3 regions of the Bacillus nitroreducens genome follow, and region 1 is predicted to be linked to each of the others. Evidence: riboswitches for the same ligand, from Rfam matches in the RefSeq annotation. Region 1 holds a riboswitch; each other region holds the start of a gene.
What was found. A riboswitch is a leader RNA that binds a small molecule or an ion and turns the genes downstream of it on or off. The one in region 1 is predicted to bind thiamine pyrophosphate.
Positions count from the first base shown of each region.

Region 2: another riboswitch for thiamine pyrophosphate. It lies ahead of ACWPVE_RS19720 (thiamine phosphate synthase); the one in region 1 lies ahead of tenA (thiaminase II).
Region 3: another riboswitch for thiamine pyrophosphate. It lies ahead of thiT (energy-coupled thiamine transporter ThiT); the one in region 1 lies ahead of tenA (thiaminase II).

Region 1 is NZ_CAXHYI020000003.1:2,903,891-2,908,459, reverse strand. It holds gene ACWPVE_RS18090 (Ger(x)C family spore germination protein) at 1-95, shown strand, start outside; gene ACWPVE_RS18085 (2OG-Fe(II) oxygenase) at 291-935, opposite strand; gene ACWPVE_RS18080 (staygreen family protein) at 1,274-1,726, shown strand; gene tenA (thiaminase II) at 2,172-2,852, opposite strand; TPP riboswitch at 2,954-3,054, opposite strand; gene ACWPVE_RS18070 (NAD(P)/FAD-dependent oxidoreductase) at 3,145-4,272, opposite strand.
Region 2 is NZ_CAXHYI020000003.1:3,233,506-3,238,074, reverse strand. It holds gene ACWPVE_RS19730 (LytS/YhcK type 5TM receptor domain-containing protein) at 1-294, opposite strand, end outside; gene ACWPVE_RS19725 (DUF4145 domain-containing protein) at 519-1,625, opposite strand; TPP riboswitch at 1,858-1,967, shown strand; gene ACWPVE_RS19720 (thiamine phosphate synthase) at 2,081-2,683, shown strand; gene thiO (glycine oxidase ThiO) at 2,673-3,785, shown strand; gene thiS (sulfur carrier protein ThiS) at 3,797-4,000, shown strand; gene ACWPVE_RS19705 (thiazole synthase) at 4,002-4,569, shown strand, end outside.
Region 3 is NZ_CAXHYI020000003.1:1,082,710-1,087,278, forward strand. It holds gene rpsF (30S ribosomal protein S6) at 1-140, shown strand, start outside; gene ssb (single-stranded DNA-binding protein) at 196-762, shown strand; gene rpsR (30S ribosomal protein S18) at 811-1,050, shown strand; gene thiT (energy-coupled thiamine transporter ThiT) at 1,154-1,717, opposite strand; TPP riboswitch at 1,793-1,894, opposite strand; gene ACWPVE_RS09220 (YybS family protein) at 2,146-3,075, shown strand; gene ACWPVE_RS09225 (DHH family phosphoesterase) at 3,103-4,569, shown strand, end outside.

The sequences.
Region 1 (4,569 bases):
GGGATTTAGCTACAATTAATTCAATTAGTAAGGATTCCATAAAAAAGATAGAAGTAGACGTAAAAATTATTAAGACCGTACATTATAAACGATAAGTGTACTTAATGAAAAATGCTTGGAAACACCAAGCATTTTTCTTACTTACTTCCAGGGTCTATTCTTTTCTATAATAAACGTACTTATCATACTAAATTCTAAGATAGTTTTGCTTTGTTTACTCATGTACATCGCCACTAGACATGAAAAGAAATTCTTACATGAACTCTCTTACCATCATGTAGAAAGGTGGATTATCTTACCCTTTTTCTTCTCATCCATTGTGTCGCAGCCCACTTATCTCCTACATTGACGGGTGCTCCACCATGCAAAGTTAATTCATTTAAGGTTTGGTCATTATAAAAGTATTCAAAATACACGGCCATTCCCTTTTTTGGAGATACTGAAAATTGAAGTTTTGGAAAATACGTTTCTCCACCCTGCTCTACATCACTTAAATACATGACAAGAGTGCTTATTCTTGGATTATGTATTGGCTTCGACTTTGATGTAAAAAAGTCATAATGGGCTTTATATTCTTGCCCTATTTTATAATTAAGGATTTGTAACCCTTCTCCATGTTCAGTGGGGATATTCATGATTTGCGAGATTCTTCTTTCAATCTTCGAAACGATATAATTTTCATTTTCATCTAAAAATGTACTGCTACTCGTCCTCATCTCATCTTCGATGGCATTCCTTATTTTAGATCGTTGCAGTTTTTCCTTAGATAGCCTCATTAACTCATCACATTCTTCATCACTTAAAACATTTCCTAATATGACGATTAATGGTTCTTCTAATCTAGCAATAATTTGTATTTCACGATCCTCAGTAATAATTCGATTCCCAACATGATTAAAAATCGTTGGTTCTTTTACCCTATTTGTTACATCCATTGTCAACTTTCATCAACCTTTGCTCTCTTAAATTTGTAAAAATGATAGATTGATATATAAACAGAAAGAATCTTGTATTCGCTTTCTTTTGTAACCTCCTGTTATTCAAGATGGATGATTGCTAAACTACTTTTTTAGCTTTTTTATTTTACACCCTGGAAAGTAAAATTTCTATTATTTTTTTCAATAAAAAGGAATTAAAATACTTTTTCTACCAATAATACAAAAGATTTTCCCCAAAAAATAATATAGATTACTGCAGCCCATGAACAAAAAATACCTCGAATGATTAATTGTATTTTTGCATAATGTGTAAAAAGCCGAATGGAGGTCATCGTTTGAGCAAATTCAGTCCAGAAAAGCTTTCTGTCGAATATTTGTATGGTGTGACTGCAACAGATTTCATCATGCCACGGTGTTATACACTTACTCACTCTGATTTCACTGGAGAAATATTTTTAACAATAGGACATCAATATGCGTGGAATAAAATTGGCCCAAATAGTGATGAGGTATTGGGGGAATGGTCCTCAAATAATAATGTCAACTTTCTCACTGTGTATGTTCATATTGATGAAGGGGAATATACTCAAAAGGAAGCCGCAAAACGCAACGAAATCTTTAGGCGTGAATTACCTCTAGCCTTAACTGCCATTCGATACGGAGATCGCTTCTTATTCAATACTTATCCCATTTTAAATTTCGCTCCAATCATCATTACCTTCATGTCCACTTACCCTCAATTTGCTAGAGTGGAGAATTGGGGGACTTTTCAGGATTACTCTATATAATTGTTTTGGAAGACTTGCGTAAGTTTTATGGATGTAAAAAAGAAACAGAGAATGTTGTATTCTTATGTTTCTTTTGTTTTTATTAGGACAGAGTTCCTAATCAGATCGGGATTCTGATAGAGTTTATAATTTTATGGGGTCTTTTGTCCAAATTGTTGTTGCATTCTGACAGGATTCATGATTTCTGGCTATTAGCTGTCCGAATTAGCGAACTTTTCTGACACAATCAATGATTTTGTGGATTCGTCTGTCCAAATCAACACGGGTTTCTGAAAATACTCTAGTTTTCCCGGACACTGTTTTGTCCGAATCACCATTTAATTTGACTCATTCTGATTTCTTGAAAAAGAATCAATACAAAAAAGGTTGCATCAATTTCTGATGCAACCTTTTTTGGTGTGATTAAAATATGTGTACAGTAGAGGTATTATGTACCTTTCTATAATTACAATTTAATCGGCCATTCCTCAATGTTCTCCGCCATATCCCAGAACATGTATTCATACATGCTAGTTTTTACGACGATTTCTTCAAGGACAGCTAAGTCTCGTTCTGGTTTTCCTTCAGCAATTTCATTGATTAGATTTTTGCAATCCTCTGCTAGTGCCGTAAATTCATCAGATGAATACATTTTCACCCAGTCACCATAGAATTCATGCTCGGTTGCTCCAGGCCATTTTACTAATTCTTTCCCGATAAAGTTATAGCTCCATGCGCACGCAAGTACAGCTGCAACCACATTTTCAACACCACCAAGTTGCGCTACGTTCAGCATATAGCTTGTGTATGAAGTCGTGGTTGAGGCTGGCTCAGTTTCCTCAAGTTCTTTATTCGTTATACCAAATCTAGCTGCATAGGAACGGTGAAGATCCATTTCGATTTCAAGCGTTCCATGTAAAAGATTAGCAAATATGGACATCGTTCTTAAATCAGGTGCTTTTGCACTCCCAAGCGCAAAAAGTCGACTATACTCGATTAGATAGACATAATCTTGCTTCATATAATGCTTGAATTTCTCCTTATCCAACGTACCATCGCCAATCCCTTTAACAAATGGATGCTCCAAATATGCATTCCAAATTGGTGCCACTCGATTCCATAAACGATCTGTAAATAAGCTACTCACTTTCATTTCCCCTTCCTTTATTGACATCAGGGAGAGAGGAAAAATAAAAACCCATCACTAGTCTCTAGAAATGGGTTTGGTTATATAAGTACAAATATATAAAAATACAAACTCCACTTCCCTACGCTAGTGTTACCTAGATCAGGTTCAAAGGGTCGATATTTCTACCTCTCAGCACTTTCATGCTCCCCTAGTCGAATTGATAGATTATTTAGTTACTAGATACTAGTTAATCATAGTAAGTAGAATAAAGCAAGCCAAGCAGTACACTCTCATTTACAGTGTTTGGAAATTATCTATCCTCTTTGCTCGCAATTGCATGACTTGGTTGACAGGGAGTAAGGTCAATTTCTATCTCTCTATCCTGAACCATCGAAGCTAGCAAACTTCCAACATATGGACCCATTGTCAGCCCAGAAGCACCTAAGCCAGTCGCAAGGAAAACGCCTTCAAGAGTATCTAGCTTTCCTATTATCGGTAAAATATCTGGTCCCATTGGTCGAAAACCAATTCGGATTTCTTCCAGTGTTCCATCATCTAAACCTGGTGCAACCTCCAGAGCTTCTGCTAGTACCTCTTTCACCCCACCAGCAGTCAATCGGTAATCAAATCCAGAACCAGTTTCTCTTGTCGCACCTGCGACGATTTTCCCATCATCAAATGGGACAATATAATGAGTTGACTGTGGAATAATAATCGGCCAATTCGCAGTATCCTTTCCTGGTAACCTGATATGAGCAATCTGACCACGCTGTGGCTTAATGTTTAATTCAATCCCAAGCGGTGCCAATAGTTTAGGAGCCCATGCTCCAGCAGTGATAAGGACTTTATCAGATAGTATTGTTTTATTTCCAACCTTAACACCCGTTACTTTACTGTTCTCAAGAACTAATTCGGCTTCACCTTCTATTAATTCAGCCCCCTTTCGTCGTGCAGCGCGATTGAGTGCATTTCGAAGTAAAGCACCATCTACTCTTGCGCCGCCCGATACAAACAAAGCCTCTAGGTTTTCATTAAGCGGCGGAAAGAGTTCCCTTGCCTGAGCCCCATTCAGACGAATAATATCGCCAATTTCAGGAGCATCTATCCGTTTAGCCTTCACTCTTCTTTCCATTTCATCTAACTGACTAGGGTCAGATGAAACACATAAAGCACCCACTTTTCGATAGCCGACTTCATCTTCGCCTTCTTCTTGCAAGTCAGCTATTAAGTTTTGATAGAAATTAAAACTATTTTTAGCCAGGTTATACCATGTCTCATTCTCTATATCTTTCATCCAAGGACATACAATTCCCGCACCGGCAGAGGTTGCCTTACCTTCTTGATTTTGATCAATCATCATGACTTCATGTTGATCTTTTGCTAGATGATAGGCTGCACTCGCCCCTACGATTCCTGTTCCAATCACAATAACTTTCATTCCACCACTCCTCCCTATTTCTACCACTATTTTACATACTACGATTCTATCTCATCAAGTCATCTCCTATATTAAAACTATTTACTCCAACATATTCGGACAATTCGATGTACATGATAGAATATTTGTAAAAAATAGGACCTTGATCAAACCGCAACGTGGTCAGGAGTTCGCAAAACTCTGTACAATTAGTGAAATGCTTATTGTGCGTTTGTTATCTACCGATTATCTTAAATCTGTATACTATTATATTGACTTTTTTACCTCTTATTAAAAGAGAAAGAAATCATATGACAA
Region 2 (4,569 bases), 330 kb from region 1:
ATAAAGTCGAATGACGATGAATATGGTAACGAGCGATAGACTAGCCTTGCTTCCAAGATATAAGCCACCGAACATAATTGCGATCGTCCGCAAGTCCATAATAATCTCATTACCAATATGAAATGGAAAGAACATACAAGAAATCATGGCAACTATGACCGAAATAAGTTGAAGTATCTCTTTAAATTGATCAGAAAAATTTTTACCATTTGATTTTATTAAATAAGGAATAAATATGAGAAAGACAACTAAAAAAAGCATATTTAATAGTAATGTTTCGATATATGTCGCCACGCTAGTCTTATCCTCCCATCTCTGATGTTCCTTTAAATTCGTCAAAAAGTAAGAGAATCCTTCTTTTTTCACCCATTTATTTGAAGAATTTTTAATGAGAAGAACTGTACACGATATCAATTTGGAATCAAATATGCATCCCAACCCAATCGAATGTACTGCGTCAAAAAAAATGCACCCTAACTGGGTACATCATCTTTGTTAAGATTCATTTGTCTATAAAACTATTTCCCTTTCAATTGCTCAAACAATCTCTTCACGTTTATAATTCCTACATTCTTGTATTTTCCAAGAATCACTAGTTCCTTTGGAAGTTGTCCTACAGTATGAATACCATCTTCATTTAATTGTTTAATAAGGTTTGGTATACCAAGGAATTCTTCCTTTGTGAGTGGGATATCCTTCATTTGATCCGTTAGAATAATATAATCTGCTTTATAAAATAAAAAGAGTTCTCCTGGTCGTTCAAGGATCACTTTTCGGCGAGTCTTCTCTTCTTCAATGAAGAGGCGAAGTTCCTCAAATAATTGCTTATCATTGTTTTCATTAAATCGTTTTACATGTTTATGCAAATTTTCGAGATTGCTAGGCAACTCACTCATAATTCGAGCTTGTTGTTCTGCCCCCAATCGTATTAGAAATGTTTCGGACTTATCAAAGCGTTGGGGAAGTAAAAAGGCATCACGTAAGAAATAAGGAATTTCAAGTGTCTCCCCTTTATATTCGATTGTTCGAATTGCTGTGTATCCTGGCTCTGCTAATTTTGATGGAGCGACAGTTTTTGTAATTGCCACTTCTTTTTGTGTTTTTTTACCTAAAGGCTCTTTTTTCATAGATGCGACTAGTAAAGCCTCTAATGATTTTAGTCGTAGCTCCAGTTCAGTAATGTCATAACGCTCTTCCTTCGGAGGTGTTGGATCCTGATATTCTGGTACTTTGATTGAATACGAGGTATAGACTTCGACATACCACCTAACAATCTTGTAAATGGCTTCCCATGATAGTAGTGCCTCCGAATAACGAAACTTTCTCTTGTCATGTGAAGCCTGATTTCCAAGTTGACGAACCACATGAAGTGCATCTCTAATTTCTGTTGTAAGAATTCCCTCGTTCTCTAACATGGTAAGCCTTTCCTTTAATGTAATACGAGGATTTTCTTTTATTTTTTCATATTCCATAACTTGTTGAAGGATATTTTCTATTAATACCCTGGAATGGGTAAGCATGGTACGGGGGCTTGAAAAGATGGAGTTTTCTAATTCACCAGCTAAAAAGGCTAATTCTTTAGAAATCGGTTCTAGAAATCTATAAAAATACTTGGATGAATTCATATCTAGTTGTTCCTTTCTTACATGAAAAATCAAGGCCTGAATCTAATTAATAGAGATTCAGACCATCTGTTCGATTCCTTCATTTTAGTTGAAAAAGATGGGACAATCAAGGTCTTTTGTCACCTATTTATGGATCTATCAACTCTAATCGTGTATAAATCCCATCTTGGAAACATATCCCTTTTCAATCTAATTAAAGTGTGTTAACTTTATTATATAACTTAATATTTTGTGTTTTCACTAGGGGAACCCTTGATAAGGGCTGAGAAAAAAGTAGTTACTTTGAAACCCTCATTACCTGAACAGGCTTGTACCTGCGTAGGGATGTGGTTAAGTAAGATAGCTATACATATACATATCAACCACTTTCCTACATCGGAGAGTGGTTTTTTGTTGTACTTAACCGAACATATCCCTTTTTTCGATACAAGGTGTTCGACAAAAGGAGAAATGAAATGAAATTAATGGCTGTATCAGATGATCAGCAATCTGTAAAAGCGCTTGCTGAAAAAATCATTTCTATAAAAGATGTGATTGATTACGTACAAATCCGTGAAAAGTCAAAATCGGTACAAAACATTGTGTCTCTTATCGATTCCTTACTTAGCAACGGTGTTAAGAAAGAAAAAATCATTGTAAATGACCGCCTTGATGTAGCGCTTTGTATGAACATTCCTACGGTGCATTTACCTGAACATGGTCTACCTGTCAAACTGGTCAAACAACGGTACCCGCACATCCTAGTGGGTTGTAGTGTTCATTCCGTTGAAAAAGCTAAAGAAGCCGAAGCAAATGGAGCAGATTATGTCATCTACGGCCACTGCTTTGAAACGAACAGTAAAAAAGGGTTGCCACCAAATGGAATCCAGCCTCTTAGTCAGATAAAAAAAGAACTTAACATCCCTGTTTACGCTATTGGCGGAATTACCTTGGAAACATTACCGTCTGTCAAAGAGGTTGGTGCTGACGGAGTTGCGCTCATGTCTGCTATTTTTGCAGCAGATGACCCCCATTCTCTAACAAAAAAAGTCAGCGAGGCGATTCAGGATGAAAAATAACTATGATGTAGTTGTTATAGGTGGCGGGATCATTGGTTCCTCCATTGCTTATTATTTAACAAAAGAACAAATGGATGTTGCCCTAATAGATGAAGGACAACTAGGTGAAAAAACAACAAAAGCCGCGGCTGGTATGCTTGGAGCTCATTCAGAAAGTGACGGTGATTTCTCTCTCTTCTTCCCGTTCGCTAGATCCAGTCAGCTAGAATACAAACAATTAAAAGACGAACTTTATGAGCTGAGTGGGATAGATATTGGTTATCGAACAGGTGGAATTCTAAAACTAGCATTTACAGAACAAGATCTGCAAAGTCTAGTATCTCTATTAAAACAACCAACTGTAAATTGGTTAAATGACTACGAAGTCAACCTGTTAGTTCCAGACATTTCTAAGAATGTGATAGGTGCAGCGCATATTGCTGACGATGTAAATGTGAATCCGAAAAATACATGTGAAGCTTTTACTAAAAGTGCGCAAGTTCTTGGAGCCTCAATTTTTGAATATTGTCATGTTCATGAAATTGAAAATGGACATAATCAGTATAAAGTGAAGACATCAAAAGGTCATTTCTATGCAAAGCATGTCGTCATAGCAACTGGTGTTTACAGTAATCCTCTTTTAGAGAATCTAAGAATCTCTGAACAGTTATCACCTGTAAAGGGAGAAAGCATCATTGTTCAACATGATAAGCCCCTTTTACACCATACATTGTTTTATGATAAATCCTATATCGTACCAAGAAACAACGGTCAATTGGTGATAGGAGCAACGATGTTACAGGATGACTGGAGCGATTCAATTAGTCTAAATAGTGTTGAAGCCTTAATAAATAGAGCAAAAACGATGCTCCCCTCCTCTTCCGACTGGAGGTTTCATGGTTTTACAGCTGGCTTACGGCCTACCACCTTTGATGGACATCCATTTATCAGCAGACATCCTGAAGAGGAAGGGATTTTTATTGCATGTGGTCATTTTCGCAATGGAATCCTTCTGGCCCCTGCAACAGGAAAAATGATTCGTGATTTCATCCTCAATTATGAGGTAAAACAAGAGTGGATTGCTGCCTTTCATATTAACCGAAGGCAACTAGCCACGGTTTAGGAGGTGAGAAGATGAAGATAAGACTTAATGGAACACAAGTTGAACTTCCTGAAGAGGTGACTTCAGTAGAAAGTCTTTTGGCCCACTATGAGCTACAAAACCGAATTGCAATAGTAGAAATAAACGAAGATATTATTCAAAAAGATGACTATAAAACTAAAAAACTTGCAAATGGAGATGTCGTTGAAATTGTCCAATTTGTAGGAGGAGGATAATATGTTAACAATCGCAAATCGTACCTTTAATTCTAGACTTTTATTAGGAACAGGAAAATACCCATCTTTTGACATTCAAAAACAAGCAGTAGAGGTTTCAGAAGCTGAAATTTTAACGTTTGCGGTTAGGAGAATGAATATATTTGAAGCAAGTCAACCGAATTTTTTAGAGCAGTTAGACTTAACAAAATATACACTTCTACCTAATACGGCAGGTGCCAAAACGGCTGAAGAAGCAGTACGGATTGCAAAACTTGCTAAAGCATCTGGCTTATGTGACATGATTAAAGTAGAGATTATCGGAGACGACAGATCCCTATTACCAGATCCAATCGAGACATTGAGAGCATCCGAAATGCTTTTAAATGAAGGATTTATTGTGTTACCTTATACGTCTGACGATGTTGTACTTGCAAAACGTTTGGAGGAGCTTGGCGTACATGCTGTCATGCCAGGTGCTAGCCCAATTGGTTCAGGTAAAGGAATTTTAAATCCATTAAATTTAAAATTTATTATCGAGCAATCACAAGTACCTATCATTATTGATGCAGGAATCGGTTCTCCAAAGG
Region 3 (4,569 bases), 1.8 Mb from region 1:
ACGAAATCAATGATTTCCGCGATGGTTACTACATGATTCTTAACGTAATGTCAAACGCTGAAGCTGTTAGCGAATTCGATCGTTTAGCAAAAATCAACGAAGACATTATCCGTCATATCATTGTTAAAGAAGAAGAATAAGAAATTTTAGAGAGTATAGACTCTGTTTCAATATCCTGTTAAGGAGATGGTTCTGATGATGAATCGCGTAGTTCTTGTAGGGAGACTTACCAAGGACCCTGAATTACGATATACCCCAAGTGGAGTTGCGGTTGCAACCTTTACGCTTGCAGTGAATCGAACATTTACTAATCAGTCAGGTGAACGTGAAGCTGACTTCATTAATTGCGTCGTATGGCGCCGACCAGCTGAAAATGTTGCAAACTTCCTAAAGAAGGGAAGCTTAGCAGGTGTAGATGGTCGTCTTCAAACAAGAAATTATGAAGGACAGGATGGCAAACGCGTATATGTTACAGAGGTTGTGGCAGAAAGTGTTCAGTTCCTTGAACCAAGGAATGCTAATGACCAACAACGAAGCGGTGGAGGTAACTTTGGTGGTGGCTATGGCGGCGGTAACCAAGGCGGCTATGGTGGCAATCAAGGTGGATTTGGAGGCAACCAAGGCGGTGGCCAAGGTGGCTATTCTCCATTTGGACAGAGTCAGAACCCAAATCAAAATCAAGGACCTACAAGAGTAGACCAAGATCCATTTGCAAATGATGGACAACCTATCGATATTTCAGATGATGATCTACCATTCTAACTTGTAAGTCAATCGAATATATACATTTGTCGGAAGGAGGAAAAAGAAATGGCAGGCGGACGTAAAGGTGGACGTGCAAAGCGTCGTAAAGTGTGTTACTTCACAGCTAATGGAATTACACACATCGATTACAAAGAAGTAGATTTACTTAAAAAATTCGTTTCTGAACGTGGTAAAATCTTACCTCGTCGTGTAACTGGTACAAGTGCGAAATACCAACGTAAATTAACAGTTGCTATTAAACGTGCTCGTCAAATGGCATTATTACCATATGTATCTGGTGAATAATATCCAAAAAAGGCGATGACCCTTCAATGTGGTCATCGCTTTTTTTATTGCTGTTTTAACAAAAAAGAACCACAATAATTCATTTATGTGGTTCCTTTAGTAACTATTTTTTAAGAATGAAAAAGCGTGGTGAAGCAATGGTTAAGATAGACAATATAATGGAACATAACGCGAATGTAGCTAGCATTGTAATCCCGTTTAAGCTGAAGGAGTACCATGCTGGGTTTTCAATTTCTGGTGCAAAATATTCAATAAAGAGAAAACCTGCTAGAAAGTGCCAGAAATAACGAGCAAGACTTCCAATAAATATTGCAAAAGTAATAGCGAAAATAGCTTTTGATTTTTGATCATTTGTTAAACTTTCTTGTACGATAGATTTGAATATTCCTCCTAAGCCAATGAATGAAAAGGCAAGGATATATTCCATAATAGCTTGAACAGGGTGCACAATCCATGGATCGAATACGATTTGAAGTAATCCCCATAATAGTCCAGATAACATCCCTATTTTTAAACCCCATCTTAAGGCAATAATAAAAACAGGGACCATAGCAAATGAAATAGATATGGCTGGAGAAAGTTTAATGGATGGAAGTAGATCTAAAACTAGGGCTAACGCTGCAAAAATAGCTGCTTCAATCATTGCTTGTAATCTTGTATTTCGCATAAAAAAATCCCCCTTGAAGTAGTTGAAAAAATAACGAACCTCAAAGGAGAACAATTATTAAAAGAAAGACGTTCTCGCAGAATATCTCCACATCCCTACGCTAGTGTTAACTAACAGGTTCGAAGGGTCTGAACTTGGACGTTCACTCTCAGCAATATTGCTCCCCTTGTGGTTACGTTTATTATTCACTACTATCATAATCGAAAATAGGGAAAAGTAAAACAAAAAGATCGCATGTGTTAATGAACAAGTAATAAATTACGCAGAAGTTCGAAAGTTGAAGACTTGATAGTAAAACTTTAAAATAGAAAGTGATTGTTTTTTGTGTCTAGCTCTAGAAGCCATCAGCTCTTGTGGTTAAAGCTTATGATTGTTGCTGATAAGGCGGGTGTGCTTAGAGCTTTTCTAATTTAAGTTGAGGTGAAAAGGTGAAGAATACAAAATTAATAACAGAAGGGACCGTGCTACTCGCGGTATACAGTGCACTGTTACTACTCTCTTTATATATCCCACTCATAGGAACAGTGTTAGTAGTGCTTTTACCCTTACCTTTTATTCTGTTTACGGTAAAGCATGGGATAAAAATGTCATTGCTTTTTTTCCTAATAGCCTTTTTATTATCTGGTTTATTAGGTTTTGTAATGGGAATTATACTTACGATTATGTTTGGGGTTACAGGAATACTATTAGGGGAAATGATCAACAGAGGAAGAAATGGAATCGAGCTTTTCTTAGGTAGTTGTTTGGCTTATTTGTTTTCGTTCGTTCTTCTTTATATAACTGTTATAGGTGTGTTACAAATTGACATTAATGAAGTACTTATTGAAAGTTCACGAGAATCTTTAGAGATCGTCGAGAGTATAATGGGTGCAACAGGGGGCGAAGCCAATACACAACTCGTCACACAAATTGAGGAGTCTGTTAAAATGATGCAGTACTTAATGCCAAGCATGTTTGTGTTTATGGCGATGGTTCTAGCATTCATTCAAGTTAAGGTGATTAAACCTGTACTTATACGCCTCCAAGTGAAAATGAATCCATTCCCTCCGTTTCGTGAAATCCATTTTCCAAAAAGTATTTTATGGTATTATTTATTGATTTTACTTATTAGCTTTGTTGAAATGGAAATAGGCACATTTGGATATACCGCCTTTATAAATTTCTTTTTTATTTTGCAGTTATTTATGGTGATTCAAGGATTGTCATTTATTTATTATTACTGTCATCAAAAAGGAATCACAATAGCCGTTCCGATTGTATTGACAATCTTAACCCCATTTCTCCTTTATATTATACGAATCTTAGGTATAATTGACTTAGGATTCCAACTGCGAAATCGAATTAGTAAAAAGAAGTAAAACAAAGCTTTAGGAGCTGAAAATTACATGCCAGACTTTTACAAAAGGAAGTTATTTCGCTATCCCTTATATGCTTTGCTTGCCATCACAAGTATATATAGTGCCATTCTCTTTTATTTTCACTGGATAATTGGGTTAGCAAGTTTTCTGCTCCTTGGTATCATTGCCTATTATTTATATAAAGCAAACTCACATCTCAAAAGGGAAATGGAGCATTATATCTCGACCCTTTCATATCGTTTAAAAAAGGTTGGCGAAGAGGCATTAATGGAAATGCCGATTGGAATCTTACTCTATAATGATGAATTTCAGGTTGAGTGGGCCAACGCCTATTTATCGAATTGTCTTGATGCCGACACATTAGTGGGAAGGTCGTTGTATGAGATTGAGGAATTAATTGTCCCACTTATTCAGCAGGAAGTTGAAAGTGACACGATTACATTAAATGAACAGAAATATAAGGTGATTATCAAGAGAGAAGAACGATTGCTTTATTTCTTTGATGTAACCGAACAAATGGAAATTGTGCAATTGTATGAGGCGGAGCGAACCGTATTAGGGTTTATCTTTTTAGACAACTACGATGAAGTAACCCAAGGAATGGATGACCAACGAAAGAGTTCATTAAACAGTCAAGTTACATCCATTTTGAACGAATGGGCAAACGAGCATGGTGTATTTTTAAAAAGAACCTCGTCTGAGCGATTTATTGCCGTGTTGAATGAGGAAATCTTATCGAATCTAGAAAAAACAAAGTTTACAATCCTAGACGATGTAAGAGAAAATACAGCTAAGGAAAGTGTGGCAGTAACGCTAAGTATTGGAATTGGAATAGGTGTATCGACACTCCCAGAATTAGGGATAGCCGCGCAATCAAGTTTAGACCTTGCATTAGGACGTGGTGGAGACCAAGTTGCAATCAAACTTCCGAATGGAAAGGTCAAATTTTATGGCGGTAAAACGAATCCAATGGAAAAGCGGACTAGAGTCCGTGCACGCGTGATTTCACATGCTTTAAAGGAAATTGTATTAGATAGTGATAAAGTCATCATAATGGGCCATAAATACCCTGATATGGATGCGATAGGAGCATCTATTGGGATCTTAAAAGTGGCACAAATGAATCATAAAGAAGGATATATTGTGTTAAACCCGAGCGAGATTGATTCAGGCGTTGGGCGTTTACTAGAGGAAGTAAAGGAAAATTCGGATTTATGGTCGTATTTTATTACACCAGAACAGGCGCTTGAAATCGCTTCTAGTGATACACTGCTTGTTATCGTTGATACCCATAAACCATCCCTAGTTATTGAGGAAAAGCTCGTATCTAAAATTGATAAAATCGTTGTGATTGATCATCATCGACGTGGTGAGGAATTTATTCAATCACCTTTACTTGTCTATATGGAGCCATATGCATCGTCCACAGCTGAGTTAGTAACGGAACTTCTTGAATATCAACCAAAGCGGAAAAAAATAAGCATGCTCGAGGCA